Regions from separate parts of the Paenarthrobacter sp. NPDC018779 genome, predicted to be linked through region 3. Evidence: riboswitches for the same ligand, from Rfam matches in the RefSeq annotation. Region 3 holds a riboswitch; each other region holds the start of a gene.
The links. A riboswitch is a leader RNA that binds a small molecule or an ion and turns the genes downstream of it on or off. The one in region 3 is predicted to bind thiamine pyrophosphate.
Positions count from the first base shown of each region.

Region 1 (4,185 bases), on a different contig from region 3:
CGATGAAAAGGGCCTGGTCCAAGTCGGTTGAGGTGGCGGGATCAATGGTGACAAAGGGAACGTCGAGCAAATCCCGGGCGGGTAGTTGATGGTGTTCAACGGCCGCTCGTGCCTCCGCCAACGCTTCGCCGGGGTACTCCGCGGGCAGTTCCAGCTCGGTCCTGAGCGCGGCCAAGGACTCCGCGAGCTGGTCGGAAGAATCGTCGACGTTGGGCGCTATCCGATGATGTGACACGAAAGTCAGACTAGCCCGAATTCGACGGATAGTCTTGGAACATGGGCACCTCCACCGGCCGCAACGACTCCCCGGGACAGCTCGCCGCCGGGCTGCTGGGTGCCATGGCCTACGGGGAGTTATCCGCCTTTGGGCGGTTGTCCTCCGACTCCCGTATGGCACCGACGCTTCGCGAACGGGCCATGCTGGCCAAGATCGCTGTTGGCGCCTTCGGAAACTACGCCGTGATCAGTGGCCGGCTCACCGAAATGGGGAACGATCCAGAGGATGCCATGCTCCCGTTCCAGGGCTCCTTCGACCATTTCCACGAGCGGACCCCACCCGGTGACTGGTTCGAGTCGGTGACGAAGGCCTATGTCATAGACACCGTCTCGGCGGACTTTTACCGAACTGTCGCCGGGTTCCTCGATTCCGGGATCCAGCATTTCGTCCAGCAGGTCTGCTCGGCCGACCAGGCTACGGAGGCCCTGCGGATCCTGCTGCGCCGGGCACTGCGGGATGCCCCCCGGCTGGCTTCGCGGCTCTCGCTTTGGGGCCGCAGGATTGTGGGGGAGGCCCTCACCCAGGCCCAGCGGGTAGGCCTGGAGCACCCGGACCTTGGACCACTGCTGCGCGATGGACGCGGATCCCGTGCCGCAGTCCATCAGCTCACCGCCGAGCTGGCCGAACGGCACGGGCGCCGCATGACGGGGCTTGGGTTGACGGCCTAGGCCGCGTCGAGCGCCGCAAGCAGTGCCCGCGCGGCCGCCGTCGGGTCCGCCGCCTCGGTGATGGCGCGGACCACCACGATGCGGCTGGCGCCGGCGGCAACCACTTGCTCCACGTTTTCAAGGTCCACGCCGCCGATGGCGAACCAGGGCAGGTCCACCCCGGCTTGTTTTACGGCTTCCGCAGCATATGTGACCAGGTCCAGCCCCACAGCAGCGCGGCCCGGCTTTGTGGGCGTGGCCCAGAGGGGTCCTACGCAGAAGTAGTCCAGGCCACCCGTACCCCGGGAAGCAGCCACAGCCGCGTCCACCTGCTCAGGCGAGTGGGTGGAAAGGCCGATTGTTTCCCCGTCCGGGAGCAGCTCACGGGCCGCCCCCAAAGGGATGTCCTTTTGGCCGATGTGGAACACCGGAGCCCCGGAAATACGGGCAACATCGGCACGGTCGTTGACGGCCCAGAGGCGTCCGTGGCGGCTGGCAACCTTGTTCAGGACCTCCAGCAGTTCCAGTTCTTCGGCAGCCTCGAGCGTCTTGTCGCGGAGCTGGATGATATCCACTCCGCCCTCGAACGCGGCGTCCACAAAGTCTTCGAAATCGTCCTGCCGCCGGCGGGCGTCGGTGCACAAATACAGGCGGGCAGGGGAAAGGAGATCAGGCTGGGTCATGCAAACCAGAGTAGTTCCTCTAAACTGGGCACGTACTGCGGGAGCCGCGACGATCGACTTTATGACCGTCCGGCTGAGAGGGCTTCAGCGCCGACCGCTTGACCTGATCCGGCTAGTACCGGCGTAGGGAAGGGAATCCATGGCAGAAGCCATTCACGCAGATGTCGCCGTCATCGGGGGCGGCGTCATTGGACTCGGGATTGCGCATGAGGCGCGACGCGTGGGCCGTTCAGTGGTCCTTATCGACCCGGCACCGGCAAGCGGAGCAACGTTTGCCGCCGCCGGCATGCTGGCGCCCGTCAGCGAGCTCCACTACCAGGAGGAAGACCTCCTGGAACTCATGCTGGAATCGTCGCGGCGCTGGCCGGCTTTCGTGGACAGCCTCGCCGCGTCGAGGGAAGCGGCCGGATACCGCACGACGGCGACCCTCGCCGTGGGTGCCGACGCCGCCGACCGCCGTGCGCTCGCGGACCTCCGGGCAGTCCAGGTGGCTGCGGGACTCCAGGTGGAGCCACTCCTGCTGAGGGATGCCCGTGGGCGCGAGCCACTGTTGAGTCCCCAAATTTCCTGCGCGTTCCACATTCCGGCCGACCACCAGGTGGATCCGCGCAAGCTTGCAGCGTGCCTCCTGGCGGGTCTGGCTGCCCACCGTCCCGCCGACACCAGCTGGATCGAGGGGACCGAAGACGGGTTCCACGTTCGGGAACCGGCCGTCAGCCTGCTCTGGGCCGGAGGACGCGTAGGCGGCGTTGAACTCAGCGGCGGTGGGCGGGTCCTGGCCAAGGAAACTGTCCTTGCCAATGGCCTGGATGCTGCGACCATCAGCAGCCTCCCGGAGCAGCTCCATCTCCCGTTGCGGCCGGTCTACGGGGATATCCTCAGGCTGCGCGTCCCGGAGTCACTGCAACCCCTCGTCACCTCCACTGTCCGCGGAATGGTGAGGGGTGTGCCGGTCTATATCGTCCCCCGTGAGGACGGGACCGTGGTGATAGGGGCCACCCAGCGTGAAGACGGGTTGTCCAGCAGCTCCAACGCCGTCTCGGCCGGGGGCGTCTACCAGCTCCTGCGCGATGCCCAGGTCCTTGTCCCCGCCGTCGCCGAACTGGAGCTCCTCGAAACGACCGCCCGGGCAAGGCCGGGAACACCGGACAATGCCCCGCTGCTGGGACGCGTGGCGGGCGCCGGCGGAGAGGTCCAGGGCCTCATCGTCGCCACGGGCTTCTTCCGGCACGGAGTTCTCCTGACTCCCGCGGCCGCGGCAATCGTGGGCGGCTTGATAACGGGCTCGGCCGATCCCCGGTGGACGCGCTTCAGGCCGGACCGCTTTGGGCCGCCGGGAAGTGCACCCGCCATCCATACCTCGGCGCACACAAGACCATTCACCAAGGAATCAGCATGAACATCAAACTCAACGGGGCCCACCACTCAGTAGTGGACGGGGCCTCCGTCAGCACCCTGGTCACGTCCGTCACCGGCCGTGAACTGGACCACCGCGGACAGGCGGCCGACGGCGGCAAGCTGGGTGTCGCCGTCGCACGCAACTCCGAAGTAGTGCCGCGCAGCCAGTGGGCCGCAACGGACCTCGCTGAAGGCGATGAACTGGAACTCGTTACCGCCGTCCAAGGAGGCTGAACCATGACCACAACAAGCATCGAAACCCGGATCGACCCCTTGGTCATTGACGGTGTTGAACTGACCTCCCGCCTCATCATGGGAACGGGAGGCGCCCCCAGCCTCGAAGGCCTGGGAGCCGCACTCCTGGCCTCCGGGACGGAACTGACCACCGTGGCCATGCGGCGTTACTCTCCGGCAGAGGCCGGTTCGCTCTTCCAACTCCTGGTGGACAACAACATCCGGGTGCTGCCCAACACCGCAGGCTGCTTCACTGCCAAGGACGCGGTGCTGACCGCTGAACTGGCACGCGAGGCGTTGGAGACCGACTGGGTCAAGCTTGAGGTCATCGCTGACGAACACACCCTTCTTCCCGACGCGGTGGAACTCGTGGAGGCCACGGAACAATTGGTGAACCGGGGCTTCAAGGTGTTCGCCTACACCAACGACGATCCCGTGTTGGCCCTGCGCCTGGAGAACCTTGGCGCCACAGCCGTCATGCCGCTCGGCGCGCCGATCGGAACGGGCCTGGGTATCCTCAACCCGCACAATATCGAGGTCATCGTCTCCCGCGCTTCTGTCCCAGTGGTCCTGGACGCTGGTATCGGCACGGCCTCCGACGCGGCGCTTGCCATGGAGCTGGGGTGTGACGCTGTCCTCCTGGCCACCGCTGTGACCCGGGCCCAGAACCCGGCCCTGATGGGCGAGGCGTTCAAACACGCAGTCCTGTCCGGCCGGTTCGCCCGCCAGGCCGGACGGATTCCACGCCGGGAGCACGCCTTGGCGTCCTCAGCCATGGAGGGCCGCGCAGAGTTCCTCTGACCCTTAAACAGTCGTGGCCACCACCTTTTAGGGCGGTGGCCACAGCTGTTTAACGCCGGTGGTCAGGGACCTGCCTAGAGACGCAGGGCCTTGGTCAGGGCCGTGGTGTCCCGCGAAGTACGCGTACGGCCCAGGTAGACCACCG
Region 1 is NZ_JBIRZS010000002.1:166,923-171,107, forward strand. It holds gene ACH488_RS03135 (RNB domain-containing ribonuclease) at 1-235, opposite strand, end outside; gene ACH488_RS03140 (ferritin-like fold-containing protein) at 277-945, shown strand; gene thiE (thiamine phosphate synthase) at 942-1,607, opposite strand; TPP riboswitch at 1,635-1,754, shown strand; gene thiO (glycine oxidase ThiO) at 1,747-3,006, shown strand; gene thiS (sulfur carrier protein ThiS) at 3,003-3,239, shown strand; gene ACH488_RS03160 (thiazole synthase) at 3,243-4,040, shown strand; gene ACH488_RS03165 (hypothetical protein) at 4,115-4,185, opposite strand, start outside.
Region 1: another riboswitch for thiamine pyrophosphate. It lies ahead of thiO (glycine oxidase ThiO); the one in region 3 lies ahead of thiC (phosphomethylpyrimidine synthase ThiC).

Region 2 (4,185 bases), on a different contig from region 3:
AACTTGTTGTTACTCTGCAGCTGCAGCAGCAACGATGTTCACTACGCGACGGCCGCGGCGAGTACCGAACTCAACCGCACCAGCCTGGAGTGCGAACAGGGTGTCGTCGCCACCGCGACCCACGCCTGCACCGGGGTGGAAGTGGGTTCCACGCTGGCGAACGATGATTTCGCCTGCGGAAACTACCTGGCCACCGAAACGCTTGACGCCGAGGCGCTGTGCGTTGGAGTCACGACCGTTGCGAGTGGAGCTCGCGCCTTTTTTGTGTGCCATGTGAAATGCCTGCCTCTAAATATGTGGGGAAACTGAAAATCTGAACTGCGTAAGGAAAGTTACGCGATGCTCGTGATCTTGATCTTGGTCAGTTCCTGACGGTGACCCTGGCGCTTCTTGTAGCCGGTCTTGTTCTTGAACTTCTGGATGACGATCTTGGGACCACGGAGGTCCTCCAGGATCTCGGCCGTGACCTTCACCTTGGCCAGGTCCGCAGCAGCGGAGGTGACCTTGTCGCCGTCAACCAGGAGCAAGGCGGGCAGCTCAAGCGTGCTGCCGGCTCCACCGGGGACGCGGTTCAGCGTTACGTAGTCTCCAACGGAAACCTTTTCTTGGCGGCCGCCTGCGCGGACAATCGCGTACACCACTTGGGTACTCACTTCTCTCGACGTTTCTTACTAAATTTGCGTGCGGAACTCGAACCGGAATCAGGCCTGGTTCACGCTGTGCCTCAACGCCGTGGACTCCAGATCGAAGCCCGCGAGTCATCCCGTGAATAATTCCAGGGGGCATAACCCAAGTGTTGGCGTAAGCACCGAAGATCAAGATTACGCTAATTCGACCCTCGGCTGCAAATGAGGCCGGGTCCGGAAGCCACCGCGTGACGCTAGTCACCAGTAGGAACGGACTTTCCCGGCACCGTGCCCATACAGCCTACAGGCTCCTGGACGCTTTACCGGGATTTCACCTCTTCGACGCGCGGGTGGTCCTTTAGGCGTACAACCGCGGGGCGTCGAAGAAGGCAGTCTCATGGCGGCACGAATGGGCGAAAGCCTCCACCATGGCAGCCCGGTCCTGGCTGGAAGCGACCACCGCGGCCGCGTCTGTGAAGCCAATGGCCTTGCGGGTGGCCTCGGCGAAGTCTTCATCGGCGTAGGTCTTCAACCAGTCCGCATACGCGTGCTCCGACGGGGACCCTGCCTTGACGTAATTCGCGTGGAGCTGGTGTCCCACCTCGGCGTAGAGCCAGTAGCAGGGCAGGATCGCCGCGAGCAGCACGCCGTAGCTTCCAGAGGCCGAGGCCGCCAGCAGGTGGTCCACATAGGCCTTGGTGACAGGACCGGTGTGGGTAGCGGCCTGCCTGGTGCTCAGCCAATTCCGGTGCAGTTCGGATTCGACCTCGAGGCAGAGCTGCGAGGACCTGGCCCAGAACAGCTGTTCTTCCTCGGTGGGAGCGAGGGCACCTGCGCGTGCCAGCACCCGCGAATAGCCGTTGAGGTAAAGGGCATCCTGCGCGAGGTAGTAGTTGAACTGGGGTTCTGGGAGGCTGCCAGACTCCAACCCGTGGATGAAGTCGAGGCCGTAGATGGCGTCCAGTTCAGGTGCCGCTTCCTCCCACAGGCGGGCGGCGAAAGCCCCCGGGCCTCCAGCCTGCTGTGCTTGGTGGAAGTGGTTGATGGGGCCGCTGCCATGGCCCACCTCCAGCACATCCGCCGTGGCCAGGGCCTGCAGGAGCCAGGGCTTGACCTCCCGCAGCGACGCTTCCCAGTCTCCCGTCCGCGCCTGGACCGTGGCCAGCGCCGAGGACAATGAGCAGCCCGTTCCGTGGCTGTTCTTCGTCTCCACCCGTGGCCCTGCCACCGAGACAAAGTCCTGCCGCAGCAGCCCGTTCGTGTTGACGAGCGCATCGGGGCACTCGGCTCCTGCCAAGTGTCCGCCCTTCACCAGCACGGTGTTTCCGCATTCGGCAGCGAGCCGCTTGCCCTGTTCGAGGGCGGTGGACCAGTCCGTCGCCTCCGGCTCCCCCAGCAACATGGCCAGTTCAGGAATGTTGGGGGTGATGAGGTCGGCCAGCGGCAAAAGTTCGCGCAGTGCGGCTTCGGCGGATTCCCGGAGGAGTCGGTCACCACTGGTAGCTACCATTACCGGATCAAGGACCACGACGGCGGGACGCACCTTCTCGAGCCAGCCACGCACCTCGCCGATCACTTCGGCGTCGCCCAGCATCCCGATCTTGACGGCGTCGATGGTTACATCGCTGCTGATCGCCTCAAGCTGCTGCCGCAGGAAGTCCACGGGCGGGACATGGACGGCAGTAACACCCAGGGTGTTTTGCGCCGTGAGCGCCGTGACCACTGCCATCCCGTAGCCACCGTGGGCGGCAATGCTTTTCAGGTCTGCCTGGATTCCTGCGCCGCCGGAGGGGTCGGAACCGGCGATGCTGAGGACACGCGGGTATTGCCGGCCGGTGCGGGCCACGGCGTAGACGGCTGAATTCAACGATGAAGTCATGAGGGACATCCCTTCGCCGGTGCTAACCGGACAGGTTCAACGGGTCTGGATCTCAGCCCGGCCCAACGCCTGGCACCCCGTGTCAGTGACCAAGCCTAACGGACCGAGGGTCCGGCAGTAGCTACTGCCGGACCCTCGGTCCGTTACATGACGTTGGCAATGCCTAGAGTTCCGAGGCCGGAACCCCCACGCCGAGGATAATCGGCTCAGAAGCAGCGGACTCCTTCTTGGCCTGCTCCTGCGGCGCCTTGGCTTCATGGGCCGCTCCCCCACCGGTGGAAGCGGACACCTCGTGGTGCTCCACCGTGGTCTCGTTGGCAGCACCCTGCGCCCGGCTGGCGCTGCGGTTCCGGCGACCACGCCGACCGCGGGCACGGCTGGACGGATCGCTTTCCTCCGCAGCAGCCTGCCGGGACGGGACAGTTTCCGCCGGAGCAGCATCAGGGGCGGCCGGCTCATCCTGGCTTTCGACAGTCACAGGACCCCCACCCAGGTGGGAGAAAGCCTCGGCCAACAGGTCCAAAGTCATGGCAGGCTTCTCCGAAGCCGGCTCCTCGTGGTGTTCCACGAAGGGCAAGGCAACCTCTTCACCACCGAACCGGAGCACCGGCGTGGCACGCGGGGTGCCCTCGGCGCCGCTTGAATCCGGCACCTCGTCAGCGTGCTCCGCTCCAGCCCCGGTTGCGGCGGCGGCTGCGGCACGTGCTTCCTCCTCGGCCCGGTGAACCTCGTCATCGTGCAGGTGGGCAGCGTGCGCTGCAGCGGCAATCGTGGCCAGGGCAGCCCTGGTGGCCTGCGCTTTGGCCTGCCGGGCGGGGTCCACCGGCTCGGGCACCGGCGTCGAAGGCGCGGGAGAGGCAGCGGCGTGGACCGGCGTCGGGCTCTCTGCCGGCTGCCCCCCGCCCTTGCCGCGGCGGCGCTTCCGCTCAGTCCGGGTGGAAGGCTGCTGCTGGGTGTCGGCGTGCGGCCGGTGCTGCTCGGCGGCAACGACGTTGGCACGCCGATGCTCCACGGGCTCGTCGTGGGTCACCACACCGCGTCCGGCACAGTGCTCACACTGCTCGCCAAAGACCTCCAGCAGGCCCGTGCCCATGCGCTTGCGCGTCATCTGCACCAGGCCGAGCGATGTCACTTCGGCCACCTGATGCTTGGTACGGTCCCGGCCCAGGCATTCCACGAGGCGGCGCAGCACCAGGTCGCGGTTGGATTCGAGCACCATGTCGATGAAGTCGATGACGATGATGCCACCGATATCGCGCAGGCGCAGCTGGCGGACAACCTCCTCTGCGGCCTCAAGGTTGTTCTTGGTGACGGTCTCCTCGAGGTTTCCACCGCTGCCGGTGAACTTCCCGGTATTGACGTCCACCACGGTCATGGCCTCGGTACGGTCGATCACCAGGGATCCGCCCGACGGCAGGAAGACCTTGCGTTCCAGGGCCTTGTGGATCTGCTCGTCGATGCGCCAAGCCGAGAAAATGTCCTGGTCCTTGGTCCACTTTTCGAGCCGGCCCACCAGGTCCGGCGCCACATAGGTGACGTAAGCCTCAATGGTGTCCCAGGCATCGTCACCGGAAACGATCAGCTTCGAGAAGTCCTCGTTGAAGACGTCACGGACCACCTTGATGGTCAAATCGGGCTCGCCGTACAGCAGCTCGGGTGCCAGCACCTTCGTGGAGGACG
Region 2 is NZ_JBIRZS010000001.1:61,379-65,563, reverse strand. It holds gene rpmA (50S ribosomal protein L27) at 10-273, opposite strand; gene rplU (50S ribosomal protein L21) at 333-641, opposite strand; gene thiD (bifunctional hydroxymethylpyrimidine kinase/phosphomethylpyrimidine kinase) at 985-2,505, opposite strand; TPP riboswitch at 2,497-2,595, opposite strand; gene ACH488_RS00325 (Rne/Rng family ribonuclease) at 2,669-4,185, opposite strand, start outside.
Region 2: another riboswitch for thiamine pyrophosphate. It lies ahead of thiD (bifunctional hydroxymethylpyrimidine kinase/phosphomethylpyrimidine kinase); the one in region 3 lies ahead of thiC (phosphomethylpyrimidine synthase ThiC).

Region 3 (4,185 bases):
GGAAGGATTCCGCGGTGACCGGGTCCAGGGACAGGGCGAACTGGTCCCGCCAACGGAATTCGAAGCGCGCTTTGGAGAGGGCGTCGTCGCGTTCGTTCGCACCGGGATGTCCCTTGGCGAGGTCTGCGGCATGGGCTGCGATCTTATACGTGATCACGCCTGTCTTGACGTCGTCCTTGTTGGGCAGGCCCAGGTGTTCCTTGGGGGTCACGTAGCACAGCATGGCCGTGCCGTAGCGGGCAATCTCCGTGGCTCCAATGGCCGAGGTGATGTGGTCGTAGCCGGGCGCGACGTCGGTCACGAGGGGTCCCAGGGTGTAGAAGGGGGCGCCCTTGCACAATTCCTGTTGCCGTTCCACGTTTTCCCGGACCAGGTGGAACGGGATGTGCCCCGGCCCTTCCACCATGACCTGGACGTCGTACTCCCATGCACGCTGTGTCAGTTCGGCCAAGGTGTCCAACTCGGCGAACTGCGCGGCATCGTTGGCGTCGGCGGTGGCGCCGGGACGCAGTCCGTCACCGAGCGAGAACGCGACATCGTACTTGGCGAAGATTTCGCACAGCTCATCGAAGTGGGTGTAGAGGAAGTTCTCCTCGTGGTGGGCCAGGCACCAGCCCGCCATGATGGAGCCGCCACGCGAAACGATTCCCGTCACCCGGTTGGCCGTCAGAGGAACGTAGCGAAGGAGGACCCCCGCGTGGATGGTCATGTAGTCCACCCCCTGCTCGCACTGCTCAATCACCGTGTCACGGAAGATCTCCCAGGTGAGTTTGTTGGCTTCGCCGTTGACTTTCTCCAGGGCCTGGTAAATGGGGACCGTGCCGATGGGCACGGGGGAGTTCCGGATGATCCACTCGCGCGTGGTGTGGATGTCGTCTCCCGTGGACAGGTCCATGACAGTGTCGGCACCCCACTGGGTGGCCCACTGCAGTTTGTCCACTTCCTCGGCAATGGAGCTGGTCACAGCCGAATTGCCGATGTTGGCGTTGATTTTCACCAGGAAAGCCTTGCCGATGATCATCGGCTCGGATTCGGGGTGGTTGATGTTGTTCGGGATGATAGCGCGGCCTGCGGCCACTTCGCTGCGGACCAACTCAACGTCGCAGTTTTCCCGCAGCGCCACAAAGCGCATTTCCGGGGTCACGATGCCCTGCTTGGCGTAGTGCATCTGCGTGACGGTCTTGCCTTCTTTGGCGCGGCGGGGCACCGGCTGGGCGCCCTTCCATTCCGCCGACGCCGCGCCTCGGCGCACAGCCGACTTGCCGTCGTCGAGCAGGTTCCGTTCACGGCCGCTGTAGCTTTCGGTGTCCCGGCGTTCCTCTATCCAGGGCTGCCGGAAAGGACGCAGGCCCACTACCGGATCGCTGCCCGGTCCGGCGGTGCGGTACACCTGCAGGGGATCGTTGGCCTGGCCGTTGGGCGATGGCTCCAGCGCAATTTCGGTCACCGGTACGCGGATGCCGTGGCGGGGATCTTCCAGCCACGCCAGCGAATGGGACTTCAGCGACTGCGTGACCGTCTCCTCTGTGGGAACAGACTGGTTTTGGGCAGGGCTGTGCTGTGTTTCTGTGGTGCTCAAGGATTACTCACTTCCTTCGCCGGCATTACCCGGACAGGTTCAACGGTCGCAGACTGCGTCAGTCCGATCTCAGCCCCTGCAGGGGCCCCCGTGTGGTCGTAGACGAAGCTACCACAGCTCTCCGGGTGGTCCCAGTCACAAGCCGCCCGGCAGGACGTGGCCGGCGGGGGAGCACTAGGCTTCTGCCATGGCCAACATCATTGAATTCAGCGGCCCCGTGCTGGTCGAGGCCCACCAAGAGCACCAGGGAATGTGGTCTGTGGACGGCCTGCTGACCTTTCAACGGCCGCAGGAAGCGCCGGACGTAGTGCTCGAAGGCTGGGTCCTTCCCGGCTTCGTGGACGCCCACTGCCACATTGGCCTCGGTCCGGGCGGAAGCGTGGACGAGAAAACCACCTTGGATCAGGCAGAAACAGACCGGAACGCCGGCACGCTGCTGATCAGGGACGCCGGCTCGCCCAGCAACACTCGCTGGGTCCAGCAGCGCGCGGACCTTCCACGGCTGATCCGGGCGGGGCGGCACATCGCGCGGAGCCGCCGCTACCTTCGAGGCCTGGGCCACGAGGTGGAGCCCGATGAGCTGGTGGAGACAGTGCGCAAGGAAGCCCGCGACGGTGACGGCTGGGTGAAACTGGTGGGCGACTGGATAGATCGTGGCGTCGGAGACCTCGCCCCGTCGTTTCCCGCCGCCGTGGTCAAGGACGCCATTGCCGCTGCCCACGACGAAGGCGCCCGCGTGACCGCGCACTGCTTCGCCGAAGACACAGTGGACCAGATGCTCGACGCCGGTATTGACTGCATCGAGCACGCCACCGGTCTCTTGCCGCGGCACATCCCCCGTTTGGTGGAGCAGCAGGTGCCCATCGTGCCCACGCTGATCAACATCGCAACGTTCCCGGACATCGCCGCCCAGGCCATGCCCAAGTTCCCGGACTATGCCCGGCACATGACTGCCCTGTGGGAGCGGCGCCGCGAACGCGTCCTTGAGGCTTTCGAAGCGGGAGTCGCCATCTATACGGGTACGGACGCCGGAAGCGTCATCAAACACGGCCGGATCGCGGACGAAATGCAGGAACTGCACGACGCCGGCCTGCCGCCTGCCGCTGTCCTCAACGCTGCCACTTGGGGTGCCCGGGCGTGGCTGGGAGCCGACGCCATCAGTGAAGGCGCGAGTGCCGACGTCGTGGTTTGCGGAGAAGACCCCCGGCACAACCTGGCGACCGTCAGCGAACTCAACCATGTTGTTCTGCGGGGTGCGGTCATCCGCTAGGAATAAATTGAAGCTTCAAGTAATTTAGACAGATAGAGCGAGCCGAAAAGCGGCCACCTTCATTACCAGGAGCATCACATGACCACCTCATCCACCCAGGACCTGCTGCCTGCCGAACTCACCATGGGCGCGGTGATGCTCAAGGTCGGCGACATGAAAGTCATGGGCGACTACTACCAGCGCGCCCTGGGCCTCCAGGTGGTGGCCGAGCAGGATGGCGGCCTGTACTTGGGCCGCCAAGGCAAGCCGGTGGTGCATTTGGCCCCGGCCGCCGGGCTCCAGGTCCCCGGTCGCGGCGAGGCGGGCCTGTTCCATACGGCCATCCTTTTCGATGACCAGCCGTCGCTTGCGGCAACCATCGCCACAGCTGCCCAGTACGAACCGCGGGCATTCGTTGGCAGCGCTGACCATTTGGTGAGCGAAGCGTTCTACTTCACCGACCCTGAGGGCAACGGCATTGAGCTCTACTATGACAAGCCGCGCGAGGTCTGGCAGTGGGACGGTAAGAACGTGGTGATGGACAACGTGGCGCTTCCGCCGCAGGCCTACCTCCAGCAGTACCTCAGTGAAGAGGCTGTGACGGGACAGGCCAAGGCCGGCGCGGGAATCGGGCATGTCCACTTGCAGGTGGGTGACGTGGCCACGGCGCAGAAGTTCTATGTGGATACCCTGGGCTTCGAGCGGACTGCCGGGTGGCATGGCCAGGCGCTGTTCGTTTCGGCGGGTGGGTACCACCACCACATGGCCATGAATGTGTGGAACAGCCGCGGCGCCGGGCCGCGCCGCGACACCCTGGGCCTCGGTGAAGTGCTGATCGAAGTCCCTGATGACGATGACGTGCGGGCGCTGGCTGACCGCCTCAAGGTCGCCGGGCTGCAGAGTCACCACACCGGGAAGGAACTGCGCTTCGAAGACCCTTGGCGGAACCAATTGCGGGTTGCCGTCCGCTAGGGGCGTGTCGCACCGGCCGGGTGTCTGCTGCACTAGGCTGGGCAGTGGCGGGGAACGGGCCTGCGGGTCCGTATCCGCGACTTGTCAGCACGACGGAATGAGAGTAGTTCCCATGGGCTTTGCCGAAATTTTTGTAGCCACCCACGACGAAGCACTGAAGCGGGCTGCGGCCCTTGAACGCGGCGCCGACGTTGCCGGGTCCGCCGTCCGGATCGATGGCATCACTGATTTCGAAGTTGAACAACTTGGCGATCTTGCCGGGCAGGCCGTGCATGCTGCCGGGGCCGATTACGAGCTGGCCCTGGTGGACGTCACCAGCGACGCGCTCCTGGGTGTTCCCGAGGCCATGGTGCGTGCGCTGGCTGAACTCCTCAGCTATGAAAGC
Region 3 is NZ_JBIRZS010000021.1:16,447-20,631, reverse strand. It holds gene thiC (phosphomethylpyrimidine synthase ThiC) at 1-1,579, opposite strand, end outside; TPP riboswitch at 1,574-1,681, opposite strand; gene ACH488_RS17855 (amidohydrolase family protein) at 1,767-2,849, shown strand; gene ACH488_RS17850 (VOC family protein) at 2,928-3,800, shown strand; gene ACH488_RS17845 (hypothetical protein) at 3,913-4,185, shown strand, end outside.